2 regions of the Paenibacillus yonginensis genome follow, and region 2 is predicted to be linked to the other one. Evidence: a T-box and tRNA genes for the amino acid it is inferred to sense, from the RefSeq annotation. Region 2 holds a T-box; the other holds one or more tRNA genes.
What was found. The T-box of region 2 lies ahead of trpS (tryptophan--tRNA ligase). A T-box ahead of a tRNA ligase gene usually reads a tRNA of that ligase, here a tRNA-Trp.
Positions count from the first base shown of each region.

Region 1 (14,421 bases), 180 kb from region 2:
CCTTGTCAGGTAAATTCTGACCCGCACGAATGGCGTAACGACTTGGGCGCTGTCTCAACGAGAGATCCGGTGAAATTTTAATACCTGTGAAGATGCAGGTTACCCGCGACAAGACGGAAAGACCCCATGGAGCTTTACTGCAGCTTGATATTGGACTTTGATACGATTTGTACAGGATAGGTGGGAGCCTAGGAAGAGGGAGCGCAAGCTTCCTTGGAGGCGCCGTTGGGATACCACCCTGATCGTATCGGAGTTCTAACCTAGTACCGTGAACCGGTATGGGGACAGTGTCAGGTGGGCAGTTTGACTGGGGCGGTCGCCTCCTAAAGAGTAACGGAGGCGCCCCAAGGTTCCCTCAGAATGGTTGGAAATCATTCGAAGAGTGCAAAGGCAAAAGGGAGCTTGACTGCGAGACTGACAAGTCGAGCAGGGACGAAAGTCGGGCTTAGTGATCCGGTGGTACCGCATGGAAGGGCCATCGCTCAACGGATAAAAGCTACCCTGGGGATAACAGGCTTATCTCCCCCAAGAGTCCACATCGACGGGGAGGTTTGGCACCTCGATGTCGGCTCATCGCATCCTGGGGCTGAAGTAGGTCCCAAGGGTTGGGCTGTTCGCCCATTAAAGCGGTACGCGAGCTGGGTTCAGAACGTCGTGAGACAGTTCGGTCCCTATCTGTCGTGGGCGTAGGAAATTTGAGAGGAGCTGTCCTTAGTACGAGAGGACCGGGATGGACGCACCGCTGGTGCACCAGTTGTTCCGCCAGGAGCACAGCTGGGTAGCTAAGTGCGGAAGGGATAAGCGCTGAAAGCATCTAAGCGTGAAGCCCCCCTCAAGATGAGATTTCCCAATTAGTAAGACCCCTTGAAGACGACGAGGTAGATAGGCTGGGGGTGGAAGTGCAGCAATGCATGGAGCTGACCAGTACTAATCGGTCGAGGGCTTATCCAAAATGGACCCACCAAAGTGAAGAGACGCTGACGAAGCGAACTCCGAATGCTTTGGCGGGGACCCCGAGAACAACTAAATCGCAATTGATTGTTTCGTATCCAGTTTTCAGGTGATCAAACACTTGAAACTTAATATTCCCTGATAGCTCAGTTGGTAGAGCACTCGACTGTTAATCGAGTTGTCACAGGTTCGAGTCCTGTTCGGGGAGCCATATGGAGAGGTGTCCGAGTTGGCCGAAGGAGCACGATTGGAAATCGTGTAGGCGTCACAAGCGTCTCGAGGGTTCGAATCCCTCTCTCTCCGCCATAATACTTTCTCTTATGTAAGGCCCGTTGGTCAAGGGGTTAAGACACCTCCCTTTCACGGAGGTAACAGGGGTTCGAATCCCCTACGGGTCACCATCAACTTTAAAAGAAGTTGAAATGATGGCTTGAATATGGTATATTAGATATTGTGTTCAATTTGGAGGCTTAGCTCAGCTGGGAGAGCATCTGCCTTACAAGCAGAGGGTCGGGGGTTCGATCCCCTCAGCCTCCACCACTTCACTCCAAAAAGTGAAGTTCAGTCTTTGGAGCGTAATCCGATTACTTTTCGGAGGCGCCATACAACAAAACAATCTTTATAACGACGCGGGGTGGAGCAGCCCGGTAGCTCGTCGGGCTCATAACCCGAAGGCCGCAGGTTCAAATCCTGCCCCCGCAATTATCCCCAAGAGGGATCCATGCAAGACCTTAGGCTGTGGAACCGTGGTGTAGAGGCCTAACATGCCTGCCTGTCACGCAGGAGATCGCGGGTTCGAATCCCGTCGGTTCCGCCATGTTTTTGGCTCGGTAGCTCAGTCGGTAGAGCAGAGGACTGAAAATCCTCGTGTCGGCGGTTCGATTCCGTCCCGAGCCACCATTTAACAAAATTAAATAAGCCGGTGTAGCTCAACTGGTAGAGCAACTGACTTGTAATCAGTAGGTTGGGGGTTCAAGTCCTCTCGCCGGCACCATTTGTGGAGGCTTAGCGAAGTGGCCAAACGCAGCAGACTGTAAATCTGTTCTCTGACGAGTTCGGTGGTTCGAATCCATCAGCCTCCACCAGTTATAGGGGCATAGTTTAAAGGTAGAACAACGGTCTCCAAAACCGTTGGTGTGGGTTCAATTCCTGCTGCCCCTGCCAAGTTTTAAACAAAATAGAAAGTTTATATGGCGGTCGTGGCGAAGGGGTTAACGCACCGGATTGTGGCTCCGGCATTCGTGGGTTCAAGTCCCATCGATCGCCCCATTTTTAACTTTTTAATCTGTTGGGGATTAGCCAAGCGGTAAGGCAACGGACTTTGACTCCGTCATGCATAGGTTCGAATCCTATATCCCCAGCCATTTTGCGGACGTGGCTCAGCGGTAGAGCATCGCCTTGCCAAGGCGAGGGTCGCGGGTTCGATTCCCGTCGTCCGCTCCATTGTTTTGGCGCCATAGCCAAGTGGTAAGGCACAGCTCTGCAAAAGCTTTATCCCCAGTTCGAATCTGGGTGGCGCCTCCAGTATATTTCTGAAGTTGTATATCTCATATGTGCCCTTAGCTCAGCTGGATAGAGCGTTTGACTACGAATCAAAAGGTCAGGAGTTCGAATCTCTTAGGGCACGCCATATACACTTCTAATTTAATAAGCCGGTGTGGCGGAATTGGCAGACGCGCGCGACTCAAAATCGTGAGGGAAACCGTGGGGGTTCGAGTCCCTTCACCGGCATTGCAAAAGGGTTCATGAAATTGTGTACAATTTCATGAACCCTTTTTATATGTACGCCTGGCAAGGATGATAATTAAGCGGTCGAACCGCGATGTATCGAACGGTATGCGCCTTAAGCCTCCATTCTTTTTATTCCCCTTTACGGAAAGTCCAGGGGACCCCATTTTGGTTGACACTTTCCTTCCTCATTCTGTGCAGTTTAAAACCATGTAAAAAATAAGACGTTCTTATCTGTAGATGGCCTGCTAAAATGCTAATTCATGAAGTGTTAAAGTAAGCGAAGTTTTTGGTATCTATAAATCATCATTTGATCCTGCTATATGAAGTGAGATGCTGTAAAAGGGGGAGGAGGTTTGGTTATAGCCCCGTCAAGACCTGCAGTAACCAGTTCGTGAAACCTCTGCAATCAGCAATGTTACAGAGCTTAAGAATCGGGTAGTCCTTGCTCATTTCGCGTATGGACTCGACCCCGGGCTTGCTTTTCGAACTTCCCCTGATCATGGAGTATGCCCACTTCTCCTCTGTACGAAGACGCACAGCTTCTTTCTTTTTTTCTCGCTATAAGGGGTTAATGACTGCCCTTTTCATAGAGGTAAGATGGCAGGTCGGAAAAGCAGCATAAGACGCCTGAACCAATGAAAAGCGGCTCCAGAAATGTGTCTTATCAAAAAAAGTTAATATAGATGATATTGATAATCATTATCACTTGTGTTAGGATGATTTTGTTCAGTACTGAACAAAATTATCTATTCCTGACACTTGGCTGGGTGGGCAACGACTACAAAAGAGGGGAAATGCGAAATTGGAGTTTCCAAATGATTTTAAAGGTCATCTTTACGAGCAGTATATAAAAATGCTGCATCTGAACGAGTTGTATACGGAACATGAAGTTGAACTGTTTCGGCAACAAGCCAAAGAGCACCAGATCGACATGCTTTCTAACAATATTACAAGTGTACACGTGATCGATTGCATCGGTGATTATGAACCTATAAACCATACCGGAATTGTGAAGAAAATGGATTTGTCCAAAGCAAGCATTACTAATATTTGTTCAAAGCTGCTGGAAACGGACTTTATTAGGAGAAGTCAACTGAACAACAATCGGAAGGAGATTTATTTTAGCTTAACGGATAAGGGGAGACGTGTTTATCATTTGCATAAAAAACTGCATCAAGAGAAAGAAGAGGGCTTCTACCAATTTATCGAATCCTATTCTGAGACGGAGTTACAAACGATCGGAAAATTTATGAGTGATTTGCTGGCGCGCGCCGAACAACTCTACGGAAGGGAAGTTAGGGAGTATGACGACCTTAAAGATTGAGGATTTGAGATCCAAGATTGAAGGGAAAGAGATTTTAAAAGGACTCACACTGGAGATTCATGGCGGCGAGATTCATGCGATTATGGGGCCTAATGGGACGGGAAAAAGCACATTGGCTTCGGCCTTAATGGGCCATCCCAAATACGAAGTTACGGATGGTAAGGTGACATTGGACAATGAAGATCTTCTGGAGATGGAGGTGGATAAGCGTGCCCGGGCGGGCTTGTTTCTCGCGATGCAATATCCTAGTGAAATTGCCGGCGTAACGAACTCGGACTTTCTCAGAAGCGCCATCAATGCACGGCGTGAAGAAGGCGATGAGATCTCCCTAATCCGTTTTATCCGTGAAATGGAGAGCAAAATGAAAGGGCTGGAGATGAATCCGGAATTCGCGCATCGTTATTTGAATGAGGGATTCTCCGGCGGCGAAAAAAAGCGGAATGAAATTTTGCAAATGATGCTGCTTGAACCCAAGTTTGTGATTCTGGACGAAGTGGATTCCGGGCTTGATATTGATGCCCTGCGTATTGTGGCGAATGGTGTTAATGAAATGCGCAGCCCGGATCGAGGTTTTTTAATCATCACCCACTATCAACGCCTGTTGAATTATATCACCCCGGATTTTGTGCATGTCATGATGCAAGGCCGGATTGTCAAATCCGGCGGCCCGGAGCTTGCCCATCGTCTGGAGGCTGAAGGGTACGATTGGGTCAAAGAGGAGCTAGGGATTACGGATGAGACGGTAGGCGAAGAAGTTTAAAAGCGGAGGAGGAAAAGCAAAGTGGGGACACAAGCCATCAATCTAATAAACGCGAACGCTTTACGCGCTTGGTCAGGTGCTATAGGTGAGCCTCATTGGCTGCTGGAACGCCGGATTCAGGCACTCAAGCTGGCAGGGACGCTGGAACTGCCAAAAGTGGAGAAAACGAAACTGGAGAAATGGGATATCCACGAAACCGGAGATTACAAAGCGGAGAAGCCCTGGTCAAGTTTGGAAGAGGCGCCGGAGGTTGTTCGGGGTTTGGCTGCTTCTCCAGTGAAAGGCGGACTGATCGTTCAGGCCAATTCGGATGTAGTGTATACGGAATTGGCCGAGAGCTTAGCCGCCCGGGGAGTTATTTTAATGGACCTGCATACTGCGGCAAAAGAGCATGAGGAATTGGTTCAACGTTATCTCTATCAGGCCGTGAAGCCGGAAGAGCATCGTTTATCTGCTGCACACAGCGCCTTATGGAGTGGCGGCGTTTTCCTATATGTCCCGGACGGTGTCGAGGTTGAAGCGCCGATTCAGGCGATCTTTCTTAACGATACCAGCGGGGTGCGTTTCGCTCCTCACGTCTTAATTGTGGCGGGGAGCAACAGCAAGGTCACTTATGTGGATCATTGTTTGTCGAGCGGGGATGATGTCAAGGCATTGCATAACGGTGTGGTTGAGGTCTTTGCGGGAGCGGGTTCTAAGGTGCAAGTCGCTTCGGTTCATCAGCTTGCTGCAGCAACAACGGATTTCACCGAGCGGCGGGCGGTTGTTCTTGCCGATGGCGCGGTGGAATGGATTATCGGCGAAATGAACAAGGGGAATACCGCCAGCGATACCCAGACCTTGCTTCAAGGCAATGGGTCGGTATCCGACACGAAGGTGATTGCGATTGGCACGGGCCTTCAAAAATCGTGTTACACCACGCAAGCCCAGCATTTTGGCAGAAGCTCGGCGAGCCAGATGATTACGCGTGCTGTCATGCTTGAGGAAGCTACCGCCATTATCAACGGAATTACAAAGATTGAAAAAGTCGCAACCCATTGCGATGGTCAGCAAACCGAACGCGTGCTGATGTTAAGTCCTAAAGCGCGCGGCGATGCCAATCCGATCCTGCTGATTGATGAGGATGATGTAACCGCCGGCCATGCTGCATCCGTGGGGCAGGTAAATGCGGAACAAATCTATTATCTGATGTCGCGCGGGATATCACGGAGCGAAGCTGAATATCTAGTTATTTTCGGATTCCTCGCTCCGGTCATTTCGGAAATCCCGCTGGAGGCAGTTCGTGGTCGTCTGCAAGCTTTGGTGGAGAGCAAGCTCGGCAGATACTAGCACATCAAATAAGTCCTGGAAAGTTAAAAGGAGTGTTAAGAATGGCTAAAAAAGCGCCGGATATGGGCGAATATAAATACGGGTTTCGCGACGGGCACCGGTCTATTTTTCAATCCGGAAAAGGCTTGACTGAAGAGATTGTCCGGGAAATATCCCGAATCAAGGAAGAGCCGGAATGGATGCTCGATTTTCGGCTGAAGGCGTTGAAACAATTCTACAAAATGCCGATGCCTGGGTGGGGAGCGGATTTAACTGGACTAAATCTGGACGACATCCAATATTACGTTCGTCCTTCTGAAAAACAAGGAAAGACCTGGGAGGAGGTTCCTTCCGAGATCAAAGCCACCTTTGATAAGCTGGGCATCCCAGAAGCGGAGCAAAAGTTCCTGGCAGGCGTATCCGCTCAATACGAGTCGGAAGTCATCTATCACAGTATGCGGAAGGAACTGGAGGAGCAGGGCGTTATTTTCCTTGATACGGATACGGCCTTAAAGCAATATCCTGAAGTGTTCAGGCAATATTTCGGTACGGTCATCCCGCCCGCCGACAATAAATTTGCGGCGCTTAACAGTGCGGTTTGGTCAGGCGGCAGCTTTGTATACATTCCGAAGGGCGTTCAGTGTGAGGTTCCGATACAAGGGTATTTCCGTATCAATTCCGAAAATATGGGCCAATTCGAGCGGACCTTAATTATTGCCGAAGAGGGAAGTTTCGTCCATTACGTTGAAGGATGTACAGCACCAATTTATAGTTCCAGTTCTTTACATAGCGGCGTTATCGAAATTATTTGCCGGAAAGATTCCCGTGTTCGGTACACGACCATTCAGAATTGGGCGCCTAATATCTACAACTTGGTAACCCAAAGGGCTGTGGCCGAGGAAAACGCCACAATGGAATGGGTGGACGGCAACATCGGCTCCAAAGTAACGATGAAGTACCCGGCTGTAATCTTGAAAGGACGGGGAGCCAAGGGGTCCATTCTGTCTATTGCCGTAGCTGGTAAAGATCAGCATCAGGATGCCGGCGCGAAGGTCATTCACCTTGCTCCTGAGACAACCTCTACGATCATATCCAAGTCTATCAGCAAACAGGGCGGCAAAGTCAACTACCGGGGGTTGTCCAGCTTCAGCCGCGATTCCGCAGGGTCCAAGTCCAATATTAAGTGCGATACATTGATTCTGGACAATCTCTCAACCTCAGATACCATTCCGTACAATGAAATTAAAAACGATCAGATTACTTTGGAGCACGAGGCTACCGTATCCAAAGTGTCTGAGGAGCAACTCTTTTACTTAATGAGCCGCGGGCTTACGGAGCAAGAGGCCACACAAATGATTGTCATGGGCTTCATTGAGCCGTTTACCAAAGAATTGCCGATGGAGTATGCCGTTGAAATGAATCGGCTCATTCAATTTGAGATGGAAGGAAGCATCGGTTGATTTATTCCTTTCACCCATCAAGCGTTTTACTTATTAGGAGGCATGGGGTGTGTTTTCATGAAGAACAATAACTCGGACATCTCAGAATTAGAGCAAATTACCCGCGAGAAAAAGAAAATTCAATTCTATCTGAATATGCTCCTAGGACTGAGTGCCAGTTGTGGTGTGATGATACCTACGGATCCCATTTATAAGATTTTAATGGAACTTTCAGATCAAGAGGCTTCACTTACCAAAAAGGCAAAGGATCAATCCGACCATCCGGAAGGATAAAGGCATGAATTTATGTTGTTTTTAAAACAATGAGAGGAGCTGGCATGTATGGAGGATAACGGGATTTTGTTCGACGAAGTATCGGAAGTGCTATTCAAGCTACGTCCTTTCTTATTGCGTGACGGGGGAGACGCAGAATTGGTCGAGGTTGAGAACGGTGTAGCCAAATTAAGATTTTTGGGAGCTTGCCACGGTTGCCCAAGTGCGACGATCACATTAAAGGCCGCTATTGAACGCGCCATTCTTGAAGAAATCGAAGATATTAAAGAGGTTGTACAAGTCTACTAAATTTCAATGGACGATATTCATCACGTTCTTCATCTTTATCGTTCGGGGATATCAGTAACAATAGCATTGACATATCGTAAAGTATCAATATAATCGAAGTATGGATCCAATTGAAGTGTTCAAGGCGTTGGCCAACGAATCGAGACTGCAGATTTTACAGTGGCTCAAAGAGCCCGAAAAACATTTTGTGCCCCATGAAGGAGTGGATATGAGGACAATCGGGGTTTGCGTTAGTCAAGTTACGGATAAGTTGAAAATGACGCAGTCAACAGCTTCGCAGTATTTATCCATATTGCAGCGGGCCGGACTGATTCGAACCGAGCGGATTGGTAAATATACTTACTACAAACGTGACGAAGAAAAGATAAGCGAGTTGGCTGCTTTCTTGAATCAAAAACTCTAAACGGACTGAATACCTCAACCGTATTCAGTTTTTAATTGGTTTCATACATCGACATATCGCGATATGTAAATATGGGAAGTGAGAGTATTGGCTAACACGTGGAAAGTCTATTTATTGGCTTTAGTTACTTTTTTGGTGGGTACATCCGAGTACGTTATATCCGGTATCTTGGATAAAATCTCGGATACAATGGGAATTTCCGTTACTTCTGCGGGGCAGTTAGTTACGATTTTTTCCTTTGTATACGCCATCGGCACCCCGATCCTTATGGCGTTGACTGCTAAAGTGGAAAGACATAAACTGCTGGTTTTGGCGCTAGGTATCTTTGTAATTGGGAATATACTATCATTTGTTTTGCCTGGCTATGCATCGTTTCTTGCAGCTCGCGTCATCATGGCTTTAGGCGCGGGAATGGTCGTGGTAACCGCTTTGGACATCGCCTCGAAAATTGCCGCCCAAGGCAAACAAGCCAGCGCGATTGCTACCGTGGTCATGGGCTTTACGGCTTCCTTGATTATCGGTGTTCCTCTTGGACGTATCGTTGCAGCACAACTCGGATGGAAATCTGTTTTTGGTATACTGGCACTGGCCGGTCTGTTGGCTATGATCGTTTTATACGCTATCCTCCCTCGAGTTCAAGGGGATAAACCGGTGCCGTTGTCCAAGCAGCTTGCCTTTTTGAAAAACGGGAACGTAGCGCTAGGGCTTGCAATTACCTTTTTCTGGCTCGGCGGATACTCGATCGCTTACACCTACATTTCACCGTATCTACTTGAAGTTGCCGGATTGAAAGAAGGGATATTGAGCGGAGTGCTGTTGGCTTTCGGCATTGCTAGCCTGCTCGGATCCAAATTCGGCGGTTTCAGCGCGGATAAATGGGGGGTATTCCCGACACTATTTGGGGGAATGCTTTTGCACGTCATAGCGCTGCTGCTTCTCTCTCTAACCGTTACCTATACGCATTCGTGGCTGCCGATTGTCATCCTCCTGATCCTGTGGTCGTTTGCGGCATGGACCTCCGGTCCAACACAACAGGTCAATATGGTTCGGATTGAACCGAATTATTCTGGAATCATGCTGAGCCTGAACCAGTCCATGATGCAGTTGTCCATGGCTGCGGGTGCGGCAATCGGAGGCGTCATGGTCGACCGGGTGTCTCTGTCATCAATTACATGGGTCGGGATGGTTGGTGTCGCGATTGCGATCTTAGTGGTGTCGTTCTTGAAGGTGCGAATAAGTGCCGGCAGTCAAGGTCGGAAATACCTTGAGATGAAGTCTAAAAAGGTATCCATTAAATGAATCGAACTTGCATTTATTTGCAAACGACAAAAATGCATCATCTTCTGATTTTCGGAAGATGATGCATGACAACTAAACGACACGAGGAGACCCGAATCATAGACCAGGGCCAGGTTGTTAAAGAACTGTAGAACAGTGCGGGGAAGTGGATACAGTGAGAGAAAATCAAGAAGATATTGGGCAAGCGGTCCGCCATGCGATTTTAATCAAAGTTTCGTGTTAGTTGATTTTTTTAACTGAAATTGATTACGACTCCATTGTCATCATTCCAATCCTTTCGTTAGACTTAATAACGGAAGGTGATGAAAATGAGAGCAATCAATATAGCCGAAGTGCTTGCTCGAAAGCGAAAAGAAAAGGGCCTGACCCAGGAGGATGTCTCCAACTTTATAGGGGTATCGAAAGCCTCGGTCTCCAAATGGGAAACGGGCCAAAGTTACCCGGATATTACAATGCTGCCGATTCTTGCCTCATTCTTTAATACAACTATTGATGATTTAATGGATTATCGACCGCAATTAGCACCGGAGGATATTCGAAAACTTTGTGATCAGTTATCCAGTGCTTTCGATTCACTACCCTTGGATGAAGCTTTGAATCAATGCCGCGAAATAACGAAGAAATATGGCGCCTGCTTTCCGCTGCTCAAAAAAGTGGGAATGTTGATCTTAAACCGCAGTACACTGTTGCAAGATGTTTCTGAGATGAATGTGTTGATCCAAGAGGCAAAAAGGCTTTTTGTTCAATTGAAAGAAGAAAGTGACGACATAGAACTGATCCATCAAGCCGTGTATTTGGAAGCAAGCTGCTGGATGGCCCTTGGCGATCCTAATAAGGCACTGGACCTGCTCGGGGAAATGAACCCGCCACTCATGCCCGTCGAATGGATCAAATCTTACGCATACCAAATGCTGGGTAATACAGATAAATCGAAAGCTTTCCTGCAAATGGGCATGTACCGGCATGTCACTACATTGTTCGGACTTATGATCTCTTACTTGATGTCATAACCTGTTCACCCTAATCATATTGTTCATCTCCGGCATCCTCATCTTGAAGGGGCAATTTACGGTTGGCATGTACACATCCTTTTCCCTATACACCACAAAAGTGTTTGCTAGTGCACAAAGTATCACATCCTTAAATACGATCTTGAAACCGGTTTGCCTGAGTGCCGAAAGAATTTACCAGCTACTGAACATGGAGGACGAAAACAGCGGTAAGGTTGCCGAGTTGGATTCAAGGATCAAAACGATAGAATTCCTCCATGTAGGATATCGATATCGCACGGATCTGCCTCTGGTTTTTAATGATTTGACTTTCTCATTCATGAGAGGGGATAAGGTGCTTCTTCTTGGAGATAACGGTACGGGAAAAACGACGCTTATTAAACTTTTATTAGGGTTGTACCAGCCGGCTTACGGAACCCTTTCCTTTAACGGAATCCATGCCTCATCGATTCAAAGCGACTCCTTAAGGCAAAGAATGGGTGTGGTATCCCAGAGTACCTTTCTCTTCCGTGGGACTGTGTTGGACAATATTTTATACGGGCAAAATGGTAAAAGCCGCAGCGCTGTTGAAGACCTGATTGACGAACTTGGATTGAAAGAGTATATCGGCAGGATGCCAAAAGGGCTGGATACCGAAATCAATCAAAACACTTCAGGTGTCTCGGGGGGGCAGGCTCAAATCATCGCTTTTATACGAGCCATGCTTGCCGAAAAGGATGTATTAATCTTAGATGAACCAACAGCTAACGTCGACGAAGAGACTCGCCGCACCATCATTCACGTCTTGCGGGAACAGCGTTATAAGGGGATATTAATTGTGATCTCGCATCAAATGGACGGAATGGACTTTTTTAATAAAACCATTCATTTGACGAAGACCTTATAAACCCTGGAGAACTCCTTAATGGGGCTCATTTACAGAATGGATTTATTTATTCAATAAAACAGAATACCGATGATGAATGGAATAGAGCTTAATAATCACTTATAATTTCAGTAATAGTTGGGGGTGAAGAAAATCTATGAACGTATTTTCTAAAGGAACAAAAATGGTATTTGTATTGCTCATTTTATTAGTAGCGATTACAGGATGCACCACCAAAATGCCTGTATCTTCAAATGAAAATCAATCTTTATCTAATCAATCTCAAAATACGAACCTTGTAGAAAGTGCTGTACCTGAAACACCAGTTGCCGAAGTGAAGAACGTCCCCCCAAACAAACCGGTTGAATATGATCCTGCCTGGCCGGATCAGTCGGTGAAGTCTTCTAACGGGCATCTTGTGAATAGTTGTGTTCCGGATGAGCTGCGCGATAAAGCAACTACATTAACAACCAGTGATGGGGTGCATCTGTCTGCACTTGTGCTTGGCAGCGGAGATAAAGGAGTCCTGCTTGCACACGAGCAAGGTTATAATATTTGCTCTTTTCTTGACATAGGAACGGAACTGGCTGACAGTGGGTATCTGGTAGTTATTCCTGAGTATCGTAATCATGGTGCTTCACAGAATTTTCCGGAGGATAATCAGAATATAGATCGTGATGCGGATGCTGCCTTAAGTGAACTTAATCGATTGGGTGCAAAAAAAGTGTTTTTGGCGGGAGCGTCATGTGGCGGTAGTACAGCAATCATTGCAGGCGTTCGTCAGGCGCTTCCTATTGAGGGGCTGATTATTCTTTCGTCTCCTGCACAATGTGGGCCCCTTGATGCCATTCCGGGCGTTGAGAAGATTAAAGCACCATCCGTGTTTGTTTTTTCACCTAGCGATTATGGAGGTTCCATTGAAAAAGAAGTGCGCAAATTATATCAAGCATCCGGAGCGACGGATAAAGAGCTGATTGTGGATGAGAGTGGTTATCACGGAACAGATATGTACCATAGGGGAGAGCACGGTGATGCCTTAAAGTTCAAGCTTATTGATTTTGTTAAAAAGGTATTTAATTAAAGTAAATCAGGCGGAGCGTTGTAAGACGACGAGAACATACACGATGACAAGCCGCGTAAAAGAGCCGCGTAAACGAAGCGTTCACTTAGGGATTGAAGAAAAACTTAAATGAACAGCTTCAAGCGGGGCAAAAAAGACCACATAAGAGTGTAAAACTCCGATGTGGTCTTTTTAATACTCAGCTAATTTTGTCCCAACAGTTCAATTATCAAGAGTTTATCTGCAATATCCTTAATAAATTGGGGAATTTCCTCTATATGCTGTGCAATAGCTTTAGCCTTCCCTGGCTTTGATGAAATATGATATTTTTCAGAAACGGTTTGTTCCATAGAAGTATAATCAACTATTGACGTACGTAAATAGGATTCAAAATCTTTGCCAAAGTATGCATAATCGTTTCGAACAATGCAGTTCCCAGTTTCTGTGTCCCAAGCTTCTTCACTGAAGATGCCGTTAAACACACTTCTGGTCTTTGAATCATTTTTATCACAGTCAAATATTGCATAACAATTATAACCGTATGCTTTAAACAGCCTCCAGTACAAAGGGATTGCATCTTTACCACGACAATTAACAATCTCAGTTCCATGTTCAGCCAGAGAATATCCAATACGTTTTAAATAGATAGGCAGAGTAAAATATTCAGTTGCGCCCTCTACTAATATGATTGTTTCTGCAAACATTCCTTTTAACTGGTCAGAAAATAGTTTGGTTGAGTAAAAATCAACTATATTTCCTGGTGAAACACTATTCTCTGGAACGCCTGACCCTACACAAAAATCGCAAAGCTGTTGTGCAGATAATTGTATTGCTTTAGTAACTCCGCCTTCTTTATGTACTCGAACAAGTCCGTCCAAATATTCCGCATCAATAAATTCTGATGAATGTGTTGAAATGATTACTTGAATGCCACTGGAACACATATCCACAACATATTCTTTTAACCATCTTTGAGCTAAAGGATGAAGGTGGGCCTCTGGTTCTTCAATAATCAATACAAAATTCTCGCCTGTAAATACTTCCATATATGCTTTTACAAAAGCCATTAATAAAACTTGTTGTTCCCCTGTGCCGAATTCTTCAAATCCACGAATACTATCTTCCTCTTTTGCGTAGATTCGAAGTGACTTTGCGTAATTATTTGGATCATAAGCAGAAAAATCAACAGCTAATGAATGAACAAATCCTTTAACTGCGCCTTTTAATGCTTCTGAGAAGCGATTAAAAAAACCAGAAAACTCATCTGTTTGCTCAAAAGATGTAGTTATTTGATTAAAAGCTTGCGACAATTCCTCCTTGTGTTCAGAACTCAAGGCTTCATGTATTTTTTTTGAGAACTTGCTTAATAAAGAGTAGCTACTACCGTAATTAAAGGCACTCTGAATATTTCTTTCTGCATCAATTAAGTAGGATTGACAAGCGGAACGCTGCTCATTTGAGGGATATATTTTATTACCATACCCATCATGGAAGAGGTTGTTGTTAGCTTGCCCATTGTGTCCATAACTTACAGATATAACATCATATCCGTTTCCTCTGTAATCATAATAAAGAGGCTCTGTAAACTTAGCTGTAATCTGTGCAGTTGGATAATCTTTTTGATTTCTTCTAAAATAATCACTCTCTAGCATTTCAATATAAGTTGGATACCGTTCACCGAGTACTCTA
Region 1 covers NZ_CP014167.1:3,370,645-3,385,065, reverse strand. Annotated here, with positions in the region: rRNA gene AWM70_RS15345 (23S ribosomal RNA) at 1-951, shown strand, start outside; tRNA gene AWM70_RS15340 (tRNA-Asn) at 1,087-1,162, shown strand; tRNA gene AWM70_RS15335 (tRNA-Ser) at 1,166-1,257, shown strand; tRNA gene AWM70_RS15330 (tRNA-Glu) at 1,278-1,352, shown strand; tRNA gene AWM70_RS15325 (tRNA-Val) at 1,416-1,491, shown strand; tRNA gene AWM70_RS15320 (tRNA-Met) at 1,580-1,653, shown strand; tRNA gene AWM70_RS15315 (tRNA-Asp) at 1,692-1,768, shown strand; tRNA gene AWM70_RS15310 (tRNA-Phe) at 1,776-1,851, shown strand; tRNA gene AWM70_RS15305 (tRNA-Thr) at 1,870-1,945, shown strand; tRNA gene AWM70_RS15300 (tRNA-Tyr) at 1,951-2,036, shown strand; tRNA gene AWM70_RS15295 (tRNA-Trp) at 2,042-2,115, shown strand; tRNA gene AWM70_RS15290 (tRNA-His) at 2,145-2,220, shown strand; tRNA gene AWM70_RS15285 (tRNA-Gln) at 2,241-2,315, shown strand; tRNA gene AWM70_RS15280 (tRNA-Gly) at 2,320-2,394, shown strand; tRNA gene AWM70_RS15275 (tRNA-Cys) at 2,402-2,475, shown strand; tRNA gene AWM70_RS15270 (tRNA-Arg) at 2,505-2,581, shown strand; tRNA gene AWM70_RS15265 (tRNA-Leu) at 2,603-2,682, shown strand; gene AWM70_RS15260 (MarR family transcriptional regulator) at 3,485-4,006, shown strand; gene sufC (Fe-S cluster assembly ATPase SufC) at 3,987-4,766, shown strand; gene sufD (Fe-S cluster assembly protein SufD) at 4,788-6,095, shown strand; gene sufB (Fe-S cluster assembly protein SufB) at 6,137-7,534, shown strand; gene AWM70_RS15240 (hypothetical protein) at 7,592-7,807, shown strand; gene AWM70_RS15235 (NifU family protein) at 7,856-8,095, shown strand; gene AWM70_RS15230 (ArsR/SmtB family transcription factor) at 8,196-8,498, shown strand; gene AWM70_RS15225 (MFS transporter) at 8,586-9,797, shown strand; gene AWM70_RS15220 (helix-turn-helix domain-containing protein) at 10,106-10,807, shown strand; gene AWM70_RS15215 (ATP-binding cassette domain-containing protein) at 10,998-11,693, shown strand; gene AWM70_RS15210 (alpha/beta hydrolase) at 11,830-12,753, shown strand; gene AWM70_RS15205 (ATP-dependent nuclease) at 12,936-14,421, opposite strand, start outside.
Region 1: it encodes a tRNA-Trp, which carries the amino acid that the T-box ahead of trpS (tryptophan--tRNA ligase) is inferred to sense. The anticodon was not compared.

Region 2 (14,421 bases):
TACAAACTGAAGAATCGCAAGGCGGACAATGATAACAGTAAAAATAATAAATGCGCTGAAAAAAAACACATTCAGACGAATATTAAAATGACGCTGACGCGCCGCTTCCTGCTTCTGCGGATCATCCTGATAGGCTTTCTTCATTCGTCTCCTTCACTCTGCTTTCTATAATCTGATAATCTGCCATCTAATATTCTAGCAATGATTCCGAATCTCTATTTTACCATAGCTATGTCGAAAACAGCGAACTTTCACGAATTGTGGGGAAAAATGGAAGTCTAAAGGTTGGCCGGACGTATCCCTCCCTCCTCCAGCCGGATAACGGCCTGATCGTATGCAGTTATTCCCCTCTTATTCCAAACAACGTTTAACCCCCTTAATCAGTTTCAGACTTGCCGAAAAAAACAAAAAAACCGGCTGCCATAGAGCAGCCGATTTATGCCTATCTTATTCGCCAGGTTTTTCTGCTTTCTCCGCGTTGCCTGCCCCTGCCGGGGGGTTCTTGTTGAGCGACTTCTTCGGAACGCCGTCCAGCCCGTATTCCTGATCATACGCATCAAAGATTTGACGCGCTACAGGTGCTGCGCTGTAAGCGCCGAAGCCGCCCTCCGGAATCACAACCGCTACGGCCAGCTTCGGATTCTCCCGCGGAGCAAAGGCGATAAAGACCCCGTTATCCGTCTGGATTCTCTGCCCTTTAATATAGACGTCCTGGGTCGAGGTTCCCGTCTTTCTCGCAAAATCATAAGGGAAGCCGGAGAAGGAGCTGACATCCGTCGCCATCCCTTTGATCACTTCTTTCCAGTAGCTGGAGCTGAAGTGCACCTCATTCAGCACTTTAGGCTGGAAGGTGCGCAGCACCTTGCCGCTGCTGTCAGTAATTTTGCTCACCAGATGCGGCTCCATCCGTTTGCCGCGGTTTGCAAGCATGGCGGCATATTGCGCAAGCTGCATCGTTGTATATTTGCCCTGCTGCCCCCAGGAGGCGTAAACCAGCCGGGAAAGCACGGTTTCCGCTTCGTTCTTATACTCCAGCGTTCCGAGATATTCGTTAGGCAAGTCGATTCCCGTTGAAACCCCCAGGCCAAACTCCTTCATATAGGCGTCCCATTTGGCGATGCCTTTGGAGCCGTATTTGCTGTACAGCTTCTTGCCGACCATATCGACCATAAAAACGTTGGAGGAATGGCGGATCGCATCCGCCGGACTCTTCAAGTAACCGTAGACATGGCCTTCCGAGTTGCGGACCGTAGAACCGTCCTTGCCGAATTCGGCAATCCCCCGGTCCTGGTAAGGCGTTGTCGTCGTGAACAGCTTCTCGTTTAAGCCCAGCAGCACGGACAACGGTTTGATCGTAGAGCCCAGCAGAACCACGGACTCCAGATTATGCCCGGAACGGCCCGAGCTGTACGGCGTAATCGTTCCGTTCTGATAGTTGTCAATGGTCCAGCCTTCCTGGGTATTCGGATCATAATCCGGCATGCTGGCCATGGCTATAATATTGCCGGTATCAACCTCCATCGCCACCGCGTATCCCGTCTGGGCATTCGGATGGAGCTTGCCGCTTACCGGATTGGTATGCAGCCATTTCAATTGATCCAGAATCGCCTGCTGGGTCTTCAGCTGGACGTTCTTGTTGAGCGTCAGATGCAGATCCGCTCCTTTCTCGGGAGGCGTCATTTCCGCTAATCCGCTGACCATATTTTGCGCGTTGATCGGTACGCTTTTGAACCCGTTGCGTCCGCGGAGATCGGCCTGATATTGATATTCAAGCCCGTCATACCCTACGTCTTCCGTATCGATATACTGCATCGAAGGATCAGAAGACCTGATCGACCTGAGCTGCTCATACAGCGGCAAACTGTAAGAGGCCCCTTTAAATTTCTTGGTATAACCTATCGTCTGCACCGCAACCCGGTCAGGATCATAATGCCGAACGCTTTCTTCCACCACATCGATCCCCGGGAAAGCGGCTTTATGCTCCATGAAATAAGCAACTTCCTTGTCGTTCAAGTCTTCTTTGATCCGCCGAGGGGCATAACCTCCGCTGATTTTGGAATCCAGATCCATGGCTGCCACGACATCATCAGCCGTCATCTTCGGCTTGGCAGGGTCGCCGTATTGCTCAAACACCCGGGCAATGTCGGCAGCCAGCACCAGCGCTTCCGGACGGTTCTTGGCGCCTGTCCCGCTGCTGTAATCCTTCATTAGAGTCATGTACAGCGATTGGACCGGCGTGGAATAAGCCAGCTTGACCCCTGTTGCATCCCAAATCGTCCCGCGGTCCGGCGGAAGCGGAATATCCCTGACCGTCAGGCTTGCCTCCTGGGAAGTCAAGGTAGGTCCCTCAACAAACTGGATAATCGCCAGCCTGACAATAATCACAGTAAAGATCGCAAATGCGCTGAAGAAAAAAAGATTAAGGCGAATATTAAAATGACGCTGCATCGAAATTTCCTGATCCTGCATATCCTCGCCGTACCTGTTTGGTTTCATCGCGCTGCCCCCGGTGCTCTTCATCCTGCTAGGGATGAGAAGTTTTATTGTAACATTTTAACACAAATTCCAGCCGAATAGTCAGGCGGCAGGCTCCGGAATTCCTCCGATTGTGCAGGCCCGCTTCCGCCGGAAAATGAATAGGAGCTCCCCTTGTGCAGGAAAGCTCCGCCGCTTGCAGCATGTTCATCGCCAGCTTCTATAAAGTTATCCGCAAAATTATCCGAGCACCTTCTGCTGGACATGCGTTTCTGCAAAATTCGGGACATCAAACCAGTTGCCGCTCTTCGCCCAGGTAGAATCGAGCGGAATCCACTTGTTGTCCACATAAACCTCATTCCAGGCATGAGACCCATATCCGCCTTGTCCGTCATATCCCAGTCCGGTAATCACCTTGACGTCCAATCCCTGCGAACGGGCCATGACGGCATACAGCCGGGCGTAGTCGATGCAGACGCCTTTGCGGGTCTTAAAGGTCATCTCAGGCGTTTGCTCGTGCCATTCGTTATATTTCTCATAAGCCTCAACTTTATCATAATCGTATTGAATACGGGTGCCGATCCAGTTATACAGCCGTTTGGCCTTCTCCCGGTCGGAAGCTGCGCCTTCCACGATCTTCGCGGCTGCTGCGTTAATATTATCCGGAATTTGGGCATCAATAACCTCATATTTCCGTTCAAAAATTCCGTTCAGTTCATTCTGCATGTCCTGCTTCAGAACCGGCAGCTTCTCTTTGATCAGCTTGCCGGAAAGCGGTTCGAGAATCACTTCCGCTCCCTGCCGGTATACCGGGGAAGCTTCTACATATTTGCTGAATCCGCTGTTCGGAAACAACGATACGATCACAAACAGCAGCGCAATCAGAACAATTCCGCGAAAAGCGCCGATCACCGCGCCGATAATTCCACCGAACAAACGGCTTGTCAAGCCGGAGCGAATCTCCTTACGCCCCATCCCGCCGATCCATTTCATGCCTGGAAGGAACAGGCTCAGCAAACCAAGCACAAACCGGATCAGCCAGTAGCAGAGGAAGAAGATCAGGACGTAACGGACCAGCTGAAACTCCCGGATCGCGCCGGCCAGCGTATAGACGGCCTGCTCGGCGCCGCTTAATTGGCGATCCGGCGGCTGGACATGATCCGTCAGCCACTGCTGAACTTTGGGAGACAGATAAGCCGTCACCGGAATCGCGGCAGCCAGGCTGAGCGCGGTCATTATCCCGCCCCCTACCAGCGACAGCAATCTGCCCGCCGATTTGGATGTTCCCCTGAGCACGCCCTGCAGGATAGAACCCGCGATGACGAGGATGAGGATAAGGTTAACCAGATTATATCCTTGCAGCTGTTGAAGTACGGTCACGCGGGACCCTCCTTTCTGATGTTCATCTTTGTTGTTTAATGCCCGGCAGTTCCTGCTTTCAGTTCGGTTATTGACCGCTGCTGCGTTTGGCCTCCTGTATAAAAGCTTCGAGCGTGTCGCCGCGGCTCCATTCCCCAAGAGAGACCCCGCGCAGCGACACCTTCACCTTGTCGCTGCCGCTTTCCCCGGTCACTTCCAGATTAGGCGTCGTAATGGTGAAGGAACCGTCCGCATTGCGCGTAAATTTCGCTTCCTGCGCTTCATTTTTCATGACATTCAGCGCCTCGGACTGCATCGTGTTCATCGTTTGGTCTTTAACCGTCGAGACTGCTTTGCCGATATCGTTCAGCGTGATGCCGCTGTAAACGATCAGAAAAGCCGCAATCGCAATAATCAGGACCCACTTGACGACGGTCTTGACCAGATTGGCCACCAGAAACAAAGCGACCAGGCCAACCACGATAATCAGCCAATTCTGCTTGAAATAATCGACCCATACCTGATAATCCAAACCTTGAAAATTCATGTGTTCCAACACCCCTGTATCTAAATTGGCGGACGTAAATTCTCTGTTATGGCCCTAGATGCACTATCCATTATACATGATCGCCAAATGCTAGCCCAGCTTAACCCTGCCGGCGGCGAATCCCCCTTTCGCTGTATTTCAAAATTGGCATAACTTCGGCGGCCAAGGCGTACAAGTAGAGCATGGCCTACTTTCACACCCGAATCAGAAAGAGCAAGCCAGTTTTATTGCGATGTTTTCTCGGAGTAGTAATGCTTCATAAAACTTAAAGCTTATGCTTCCGATGCCAGTTTTATTGCGATGTTTTCTCGGAGTAGTAATGCTTCATAAAACTTTTAGGAGGACAAACTCAACATGAAAATCGCTATAGGGCTTTATTTCTTTATGTTTATCGCCTTCTTCGACTTGCACGCCCAATATCCGATTCTCACGCCGTTTGCGGTGTCCCTGGGGGCGGCTCCTGCTTTTATCGGCTGGATGATGGGCATCTATGCGTTGACCCATTTGCCCGGCAACCTGATCGCCGGGCACGGGGTCGATAAATACGGCAGCAAACGCTACGTCGTCTTCAGCTTGATTTCAGCCGGAATTGTTCTGCTGCTGCAGGCTCATGTCACGGCGCCTTGGCAGCTGCTGGTACTGCGGTCGATCAGCGGATTTGTGCTGGCCTTCCTCTCCCCGGCTTGTCTGGCCCTGCTCGCCTCCTTGTCCCGGGACGCGGTCACTCAAGGCAAGCTGATGGCCGGGCATGGCGTGACCCATACGCTGGCCTCCGTGTTGTCGCCGGCAGTCGGAGCGTTCCTCGTCAAGCTGGCCGGCTTCTCCCTGACCTTCCAATCCCTCGGATGGCTGCTGATCTCCGCAGGTTTGCTTGCTTGGTTCACCATCCGCGGCAAAGCGGTAGAGATGCAGCTTGAAGTTTCCAGAGCCAACGCGGCCGCGGCGGACAACTCCAGCCTGCTGCCCGGCGTACCGCTCGTTTATTACCTGCTGCCGCTAGGCGTAGCCTGCTCGCAGGGCATTTTGTTTTTCGAGCTCCCCCTCCATGACGGAGGAAGCTCGGAGGGCATTTTACATACGGGCATTTATTTCTCTATCCTAAGTCTGGGGTCGCTCGTTACGCTGGGCATGCTGTTTCTGCACCGCGTCTCCCCTTACCTGAGGGCTCTGGGCGGTGTCCTGCTGCTGGCGTTGTGCTTCTACGGCTTGACGATGCCGGAGAGAATTCCGATGCCTGTCGTGCTGTTTGTGATGGGGATGTCCAAAGGCATTATTTTCCCGGCCATCTCTTCCTTATTTATTGAGGTCAGCGGCGGCGAACGGATGGGCAGCGTGTTCTCATTTCAGTCGATTGCCATGTCGCTGGGTTCCTTTATTGGGCCGATTGTAGCTGGACAGCTGCATTTGACCTTCTCCCCGTATTTCCTGGCGTTTGTCGTCCTGATGCTGTTGCTGATCACACTGCCGGCCAACCGCCGTCTGCCCAAGCAGCCGATACCGGTCGACTGACCACTTTCCGTTCCTTCGACCGGCCTTGGCTGCCTGACGCGTTTCTTTTTTTGCATGAAAAGGGAAATTGCGTTTACACTAAAGGCAGCGAGGTGATGACATGGCGGAGATTACCATTATCGTGGAAGGTAAAAATGACCGCAGCAAGCTGCGCCGGCTGCTCAGCGATGAAATCAACATCCTGTGCACCTTTGGCTCCATGAGCAGCCTCAAGCTCGAACAGCTCCGTAAACAGGCCAAAGACGACGAAATCTATCTGTTTATGGACAATGACTCCTCAGGGAAAAAAATCCGGGCGATCCTGAGGGACGCCTTTCCGGATGCCGAGCAGATTTATACCCGCCGCGGCTATGCCGGTGTTGAAGGCACACCCGATGAATATATAATCGCCCAACTGGAGAAAGCTGGATTGGAAGAATACATTCAGTATCCCCCCGCGCTGCCTGGACTGGAGTAAGGAGCGGCATGCACCATGGCCTCCTCAATATGCCTTTATATGGGTAAAAAAAACAGACGCACCTCCGGCTAGCCGAAAGGGCGTCTTTCTTTTGTTCTATCTTATAGAACATTTATTATTTGTGAACCGTATCCAGGAACATGACGATCAGGCTCAAGGTCAGGTAGTTGATTGAGAAAATAAATACCCGTTTCGACCATTTCTCCACGTCCTGCTTCATGAAGCCTACCAGCGCCATAATCAGCCAGATGGCCGACAGCGCCGTGCCGATGATCAGGAACCAGATGCCGGTAATGTCGTTCGCATACATAAGATATGGAATCGGCAGCAGCAGAGCAATGTAAGGAATCATTTGAATTTTGGTGCGATTGACGCCTTTGACAACCGGAAGCACAGGGAAACCCGCAGCCCGGTACTCCTCGACACGGCGGATCGCCAAAGCCCAAAAGTGGGGCGGCTGCCACAGGAACAGAATCGCAAAGATCATCCAAGCGCCGAGATCAACTTGGCCAGAAGCAGCGACGTAGCCGATTACCGGCGGCATCGCTCCTGAAATTGCACCGACCGAGGTGCTCCAGGTAGAGGAACGTTTCAGCCAGATCGTATAAACCACGCCATAAACGAGCATGCCTACGATGCCGAACAAACCGGCCAAAACCCCGGAGAACAGGAACAGCAGGACAAGCCCCGCCGCGCTCAGAATGCCGGCATAGATCAGTACCGTTCTTGGGGAAAGCTTGCCAAGCGGCAGCGCACGGTTCTGGGTACGCTCCATTTTGGTATCCATTTCCCGGTCATAATAATTGTTGAATACGCAAGCCCCGGCCATGACCAGAGCCGTGCCGATCATCGTGATGATCAGCTTGATGATGTCGATATGCCAATGCGCGCCGAGCCAGTAACCCGCAAAGGTCGCAATCAGATTGGAACGAATAATGCCCGGTTTGGTCAAGGCGACAAAATCGCGCCAAGTTGCCGACTCCGAAGCCGGCGTGGAGTTTACGGACAAAGCTGCGGCATCCGCACCCGCTTCATATCTTAATGGTTTGCCCATTTTACTGCCTCCTACTAAATATTAAATTGCAACATATGGTCATTTCAAACGACAAAAAAAGTTCCAAAACAACCTCTTCTATAAACTTTATCATATCAATCGGGGATCATGTTTGCATCCGGAGGCAAAAAGATGATTTTTGTTTGACAATTTGGTGACGAAAGACTCACATTTCGTTCTGTTATCTCTTTATTATACCCATTCTCCCATGGAAAATAGCCGAGTCCCGCAGCTTCGCCCAGCCGGCTTATCAGCCACAAAAAAGACGCCGCAAGCGGCGTCTAAGCGGGTCTTTCAGTTCTGCTTAAATGGGAATCAGATTCATATCGGGCCGGAGTTCAGCCTCTAGGCAGAAATCCCATCAAATGCTGGATTTCCTTCAGGTTCTTGGCGGCTACGGCTTCTGCACGCTCCGCTCCCTGGCGTAAAATCTCGCGAATTTCGCCGGACTGCCTGATTTCGTGATACCGCTGCTGGAGCGGCTCCAGTACGGACACGATCACTTCGGCCAAATCTTTTTTGAACGGGCCATACATCTGTCCTTCGTAACGCTGCTCGACTTCGGCGATCGACAAGCCTGACAGCTGGCTGTAAATGCCGATCAGGTTGCTGACCTCAGGTTTATTGGCCGGGTCAAATTTGACTTCGCGGCCCGAATCGGTGGTGGCGCGGCTGATCTTCTTGCGGATCACATCCGGCGGATCCAGCAGAGCGATGTAGCTGCCTTCATTCGGATTGCTTTTGCTCATCTTCTTGGACGCATCGTCCAGAGACATGATCCGTGCGCCGACCTCTGGAATATACGGTTCAGGCAGCTTGAAGAATTCGCCAAACCGGTGGTTGAAACGCCCTGCAAGGTCACGGGTCAGCTCCAAGTGCTGCTTCTGATCTTCCCCTACAGGAACCAGGTCGGCGTTAAACAAGAGAATATCAGCAGCCATCAGCGATGGATATACAAACAGACCGGCTCCAACAGTCTCTTTGCCTGCGGATTTGTCCTTGAACTGGGTCATCCGCTCCAGCTCGCCCATCGAGGTCAGCGTCGTCAGCAGCCATCCGAGCTCGGCATGCTGGGGCAGGTGGGACTGCATGTAGACATTTGCTTTGGACGGGTCGATTCCGGCCGCAATATACAGCGTGGCTACAGCTTCCGACTGCTCTCTTAAAGCGGCCGGATCCTGGGCTACGGTGATGGCATGCATGTCCACGATAACAAAGTTGCAGTGGTGCTCATGCTGCAGAGTTACAAAATTTTTAATAGCGCCGATGTAATTGCCGAGCGTCAGCTTGCCGCTGGGCTGTATGCCTGAGAATACGGTTTTCATGATTGGATTTCCTCCTTAACAATATTCTTCATGATTTCGTTGGTTTCGTGTGTGCCGGGATTTCGAAAAATCAAAAAGGCCTCACATCCGCAAGGGACGTGAGACCGTGGTACCACCCTAATTCGCCGACAAGTCCGCCCGTACGCTGCGGAACCGATTATCAGCCTTAAATCCTTAACGCGGATCAACGTCCGGGGATACTTGGGGCCCAGGGCCGTCCGTTCCTCCCGAAGCTCAGGGGTCCATTCGCCGCATACACTTCCGCCGGTTCGCATCACCCACCGGCTTTCTGAAGGAAATTATATACGTTTACTTGTCCCCGTCATCACTTTGTGTTAGAAATGAATTTGATATCCTTCATGATATCGGGCTGAACCCGTCAAGTCAAATCGATTTTTACGGGCGAAGCCAAAAATGTTATGATTAGTTTGACCCGTTTCAGAATCTTTATTTGGGAAAAGGAGCAAAGATATGAAAAAAGTGACCAAAGGGCAATGGAATGGTTACGACACGTACATTTTACATAGCCACGAACTTGAAGTCACGCTGCTGCCTAGACTCGGCAACAATATTATCGGGGTAAGAGACCTGGTACAGCAGCGCGAGGTATTGCGCCGGCCGGAGGAAAGCGATTTGGACTTTTACCTGCAGAAGCCTTACCATTTCGGTATCCCTTTGCTCATTCCGCCAGGCAGAATTCGCAGAGGCCGATTCTCCTATGCGGGACAAACGTATCAGTTTGATCAAAATACCGCTAACGACAATCATATTCACGGCCTTCATCGTACGCAAAGCTGGTGTGTCAGCGATATTGAAGAAGATGAAGACGGCTGCTCCGTCACCACGGAATTTATAACGACCGACGATCCGAACTGGATGCGCCAGTATCCGGTTCCGCTTAAACTGGAAATGACCTTGCGTCTTCAAGGCGCATCGCTCACGCAAACATTCCGCATCACCAATTTGGGTGAGCATGCAGCCCCGTTTGGCCTTGGCCTTCACACCTGGTTCCTGATCGACGGGGAACCTGACCATTGGGATTTGAAGCTGCCGGTCAGCAAACTTTACGTGACGGATGAGGAAATTATCACAACGGGCGAAACCGCTCCTCTGGGAGAATTGGAAGCTCTGAATGACAAGTTGAACCTGAAAGGGACTAACTTTGATACCCCGCTGCAAATCGGCGGCAAACCTGCTGAAGCTCTGCTGATGCGCAAAGACGGATATGGCTTGAAATATTCCGCTGATCCGGCCTATTTCAAACATTGGGTTCTCTATACGAAAGGCGAAGCCGACCAGTTTCTGTGCATTGAGCCTTATACCTGGCTGCCGGATGCGCCTAATCTGGACATCCCTCATGAGGAAAGCGGCCTGATCGAAATCAAACCGGAGCAAAAGCTCGAGCTCCAATTGAATCTGCAAATGATCTACCCAAGTTAAGTTAACCAACATATAAGGCTCCGCTTGGCTGAGGCTAAGCTGCTAAATTCAATAGCTGCCAATCATACTGAAACCCGCGCTCTGCGCGGGTTTTTGGTGTTGTCTTCCCTAGTTCGCAAACCCGGTTCCGGGGAGTACGAAGCTTTGATCATCAGGAAATAATTGGATGTCGATTATTTGAAAATCCGTGCGCATATTTTCCGTCCTACGGCTCATACTAACCTCACAACGAACGAAGGAGGTGACAAACATGGCACAAGGACGCAGCAGCAACAACTTGGTTGTTCCTCAAGCAACTGCAGCTCTTCAACAATTGAAAATGGAAGCTGCACAAGAACTGGGCGTACAAATTCCAGCAGACGGTTACTACGGTAACTACACTTCCCGTGAAACTGGTTCCCTCGGGGGCTATATCACAAAGCGTTTGGTACAATTGGCGGAACAATCTTTGTCGGGTAAATCTTCCCTGTAAACCGCTATTCCTTATAGTACAAGTAGATAACGCTTAGCCGCCCTCGAATCAGGCGGCAGCGTTTCTGCACTGAAATATAAGAATAAAAGGTATTGTGAGGCTTATACTTTTCTTATATTTCACCTAAGCAGCAGACGGTATGCCTGATGGCATACCGTCTGTTCTTCATTTATGACGTAAACGTAAAGCCTTTAAAGCTGCACCCTCTGTCCGGTACTTCTATTGCTTGCTGCCTGATCCCTGGTTCCTTAAGATAAATCCTTCATTTCTCCGTATGGTCCGTATGTATGACTGTTCGTTCTCGGATAACGAATCATCAGATTCGCCATGTTATAGTTTGACTCTAATACGGCATCCACAACAATGGTTCCTTGTCTGAGCGCAAATTCATAGCTGATTTCTCCATGCGTCCACGATTTCTTGAATTTAAGGGCTTCAATGGCCATGTTTCTGAAAGAACTGAGCTGTACGGCATTTAATCCTCCGCCTTCTCCCGCCAGCTGACCATTCCTTCCGGCTATTGGGTTATGCCTGATACCGAATTTGCCGACCACGTTGTTGCGGATCTGAATAAATACCGTTCCCGAGGTCAATCCACCAAGCTCGGACTCCAATTCCTTGAATACTAGATCAAGCTGTCTGGCTAATGAAAGCTGCTCTGTCTTCAGTTTCCCCACTCCCTCAATATTGGTTATTCCCCTAAATTTAGGGCTTATGCAACATTATATTCTAATATCCGATGATTTAACAGAAATATGGTACGTATTTGGGTAATTATTCCTATTGGCTTAAAATTGATTCGTCTTTATCCTCATTCATTCGACAGGAAAAAAGGCGAAACCTGTAGATCGCCGACAGAATTTGCAGCTCTCAATTTCCCCAGCAATTACATGGATCCCCTGGTAAAAATGCCAGCAAAAAACGGCCCCGAAGGGCCGTTTAATCACACCGTTATTAAATCATTGCTTCGCTCGATACTGGCAGCCTAATTTCCTTACATGCCTTCGGTCATTTTAAGGAACTGCTCTACATCAGCTACGGATACGCCAACAGCTTCACGCCAGAAATCCGGAGTGGCCAAATCTACATTCAGATGTTTTTTGGCCAGATCTTCAACCTTCATACGGCCTGTATCTTCCAGAAGTGCGTCATATTTAGCTGCGAAAGTTGGGCCTTCCGCTTTGGCACGGGCATAAATGCCGTTGCTGAACAAGAAGCCAAACGTATACGGGAAATTATAGAAAGGAACGCCCGTAATATAAAAGTGCAGTTTCGACAGCCAGAAATGCGGGTGGTAAGAATCGAGCGCTCCGCAGAACGCTTCCTTCTGAGCCTCCTCCATCAGCGCGGACAGCTCTTCCGCGCTCAGCAGCCCCTGTTTGCGTTTCTCATAGAAACGGGTTTCAAACAGGAAGCGGGCATGAATGTTCATGAAGAAAGCTACGCTGCGCTGAACCTTCTCCTCGAGCAGCATCAGCTTCTCTTCGCGGCTGTCCGCCCGGTCGACCTGGGCCGAGGACAGGATGTTCTCCGCAAAGGTGGACGCCGTTTCAGCTACGTTCATCGCATAATTCCGGCTGAACAAAGGCATATCCTTCAGCAGGAAGGAATGGTAGGCATGACCCAACTCATGCGCCAGGGTCGAGACGTTGGAGGCCGTACCTCCAAAGGTCATAAAGATGCGGGTTTCTTTGCTCTCCGACAAGTTTGTGCAGAAGCCGCCGGGACGTTTGCCGGGACGATCCTCCGCTTCCACCCAGCTGCTGTTAAACGCATGGGTAGCGAAATCCGCCAGCTTGGGGCTGAAGCCGCCGAATTCCTTCACAATCAACTCGGCTGCTTCACCATAAGGAATGTTGTCCGCGCCCTGGGTACCCAGCGTCAGAGGAGCTTCCACGTCCGCCCAGCCCAGCTTCTCTACGCCCATCAGCTTGGCCTTGCGCTCCAGATATTTAACGAATACCGGTTTGGCTTCCGTGATGGCCTGCCACATGGCATCCAGCGTCTCACGAGTCATCCGGTTATAATCAAGAGGTTCTTTCAGTACATCGTCCCAGCCGCGTTTGTTGTACAGCTTAAGACGGAAGCCTGCAAGCCGGTTCAACGTATCGGCGCCGTAATCGCCAAGCTCAGCCCACTTTTCTTCCCACTTGGCAAATACCGTATTGCGAACGCTGCGGTCCGGATCATGCAGCTTGTTATGCGCTTGTCCGGCAGACAGGTTAACCGTATCTCCGTTCTCGTTCACGAAAGGCAGACTGAATTTGCTGACGATCGTGTCATAATGCTCTCCCCAGCCGTGATAGCCGTCGATGGCCAGATCAAGAACCAGGCTCTCAAGCTCTGGCGAAAGTTTGTCTTTGGCTTTCTCGCGGGTTTCGTTCAAGGAGAAGGCAATCGGTGCGATCTCCTCGCGGGCAATCCAGCCGGCAAAAACCTCATCCGAGGTTGCCCGCAGCAAGCTTTCAAATTGAGCGAGCACAGCGCTCAGGCGCGCTCTATGCGAAGTGACTTTGTCCGTCAGCTGAATGGCTTTCTTGTCCGCCGTATTCTGGGCTGTAAGACAGCTGACGAAACTTCCCGCCTGACCGGCTTTGGCGAATACGTCCTGCAGATTCTCGATAAATCCGTCAAAAGCTTGGGTCTCCTCCAGCGTTACCGGCGCTGTCCACTTCTGGGAGAACTGCTCCAGCTCCTGAACCCCCTTCTCCACCTTGTCCAGATGGGCTAGAAATTCGGCCGACTCCGATCCTCCCGGAAAAACAGATTCCAAATCCCAAGTCAGACTTACAGGTTGCTTCAAATTACTCATCTTCGCAAACATCCTTTCCCAGTCAGATAGGTTGATACTTCCGTGTAACAGAGTGTATAACTATAGGTATATCCCGCGCAAGAGGGGCACGAAGGAGGCAATACGGATGAGACCATTACAAATATCCGCGGATACAGCCGTCAAGCTGGCCGAGAAATTACATGTTCCAATTGAACAGCTCATGCATATGCCGCAGCATATTCTGATGCAGAAGCTGGCCGAACTGGCTAAAGAAGACGCCGCAAAGGATAAACCGGACGAGCAATGATTCCATTCAACAAAGCGCTGCCTTATGATATTTCAATGGGTGATGTTTATGTACCCGAATGCCCTTTCTGCGGAAAGGACAACGTTCTGCTGCCGATGAAACCCAAAGAAGTAGCAAGCGTTCGCGAGGGGAAAAAGAAACTTCTCGTCTTCCCTTGCTGTTTCCATAGGGTGACTGTTCTGGACAGCGATGACGACTATCTGTTAACCGATACGATCGTCCGGTAACTGTCCGGTCATGCTGTTATCCTTCCAAATGTAAGCCGCCGGCCGCTGCCGGCGGTTAATTTTTCATTTCCTCCGGCAATTCATGTTTGGCCTCCAGCATCTGTTCCCTGAGCACGGCCCACTGCTCGCGCGATGCGCGGATCATTGCGGCATCCATGATCTTCTGATCATTAATGACACGGGAGAACCAGCGGACGGCTTCGGAGAAGTTGCCCGTTCTGCGGTGAAGCTCTCCAATCAGGTACATAAGCCGGGCATCGTTGGCTCCCACACCTTCCAACTCGTACACCTTGATGTACGATTCCAGGCTGTATTTCAGGAAACGGATTTCCTGTTCCGTGTTTCCTTTATAACGATATAACCAGGCAATATGCTGCAGAAGGCTGGCAATCAGCCGTTCTTTCTCGTCGATGGACTGCGCGCACAGCAAAGCCAGCTTATAGCTTTCCAATGCGGACTCCCAGTCGCGGTGGCCT
Region 2 covers NZ_CP014167.1:3,190,009-3,204,429, forward strand. Annotated here, with positions in the region: gene AWM70_RS14450 (peptidoglycan D,D-transpeptidase FtsI family protein) at 1-144, opposite strand, end outside; gene AWM70_RS14455 (peptidoglycan D,D-transpeptidase FtsI family protein) at 448-2,496, opposite strand; gene AWM70_RS14460 (transglutaminase domain-containing protein) at 2,716-3,855, opposite strand; gene AWM70_RS14465 (hypothetical protein) at 3,923-4,381, opposite strand; gene AWM70_RS14470 (MFS transporter) at 4,736-5,890, shown strand; gene AWM70_RS14475 (toprim domain-containing protein) at 5,991-6,347, shown strand; gene cyoE (heme o synthase) at 6,463-7,401, opposite strand; gene trpS (tryptophan--tRNA ligase) at 7,740-8,726, opposite strand; T-box leader at 8,816-9,061, opposite strand; gene AWM70_RS14490 (aldose 1-epimerase) at 9,198-10,166, shown strand; gene AWM70_RS14495 (alpha/beta-type small acid-soluble spore protein) at 10,417-10,638, shown strand; gene AWM70_RS14500 (O-methyltransferase) at 10,887-11,306, opposite strand; gene AWM70_RS14505 (M3 family oligoendopeptidase) at 11,633-13,450, opposite strand; gene AWM70_RS14510 (YycC family protein) at 13,557-13,718, shown strand; gene AWM70_RS14515 (hypothetical protein) at 13,715-13,945, shown strand; gene AWM70_RS14520 (DUF2225 domain-containing protein) at 14,001-14,421, opposite strand, start outside.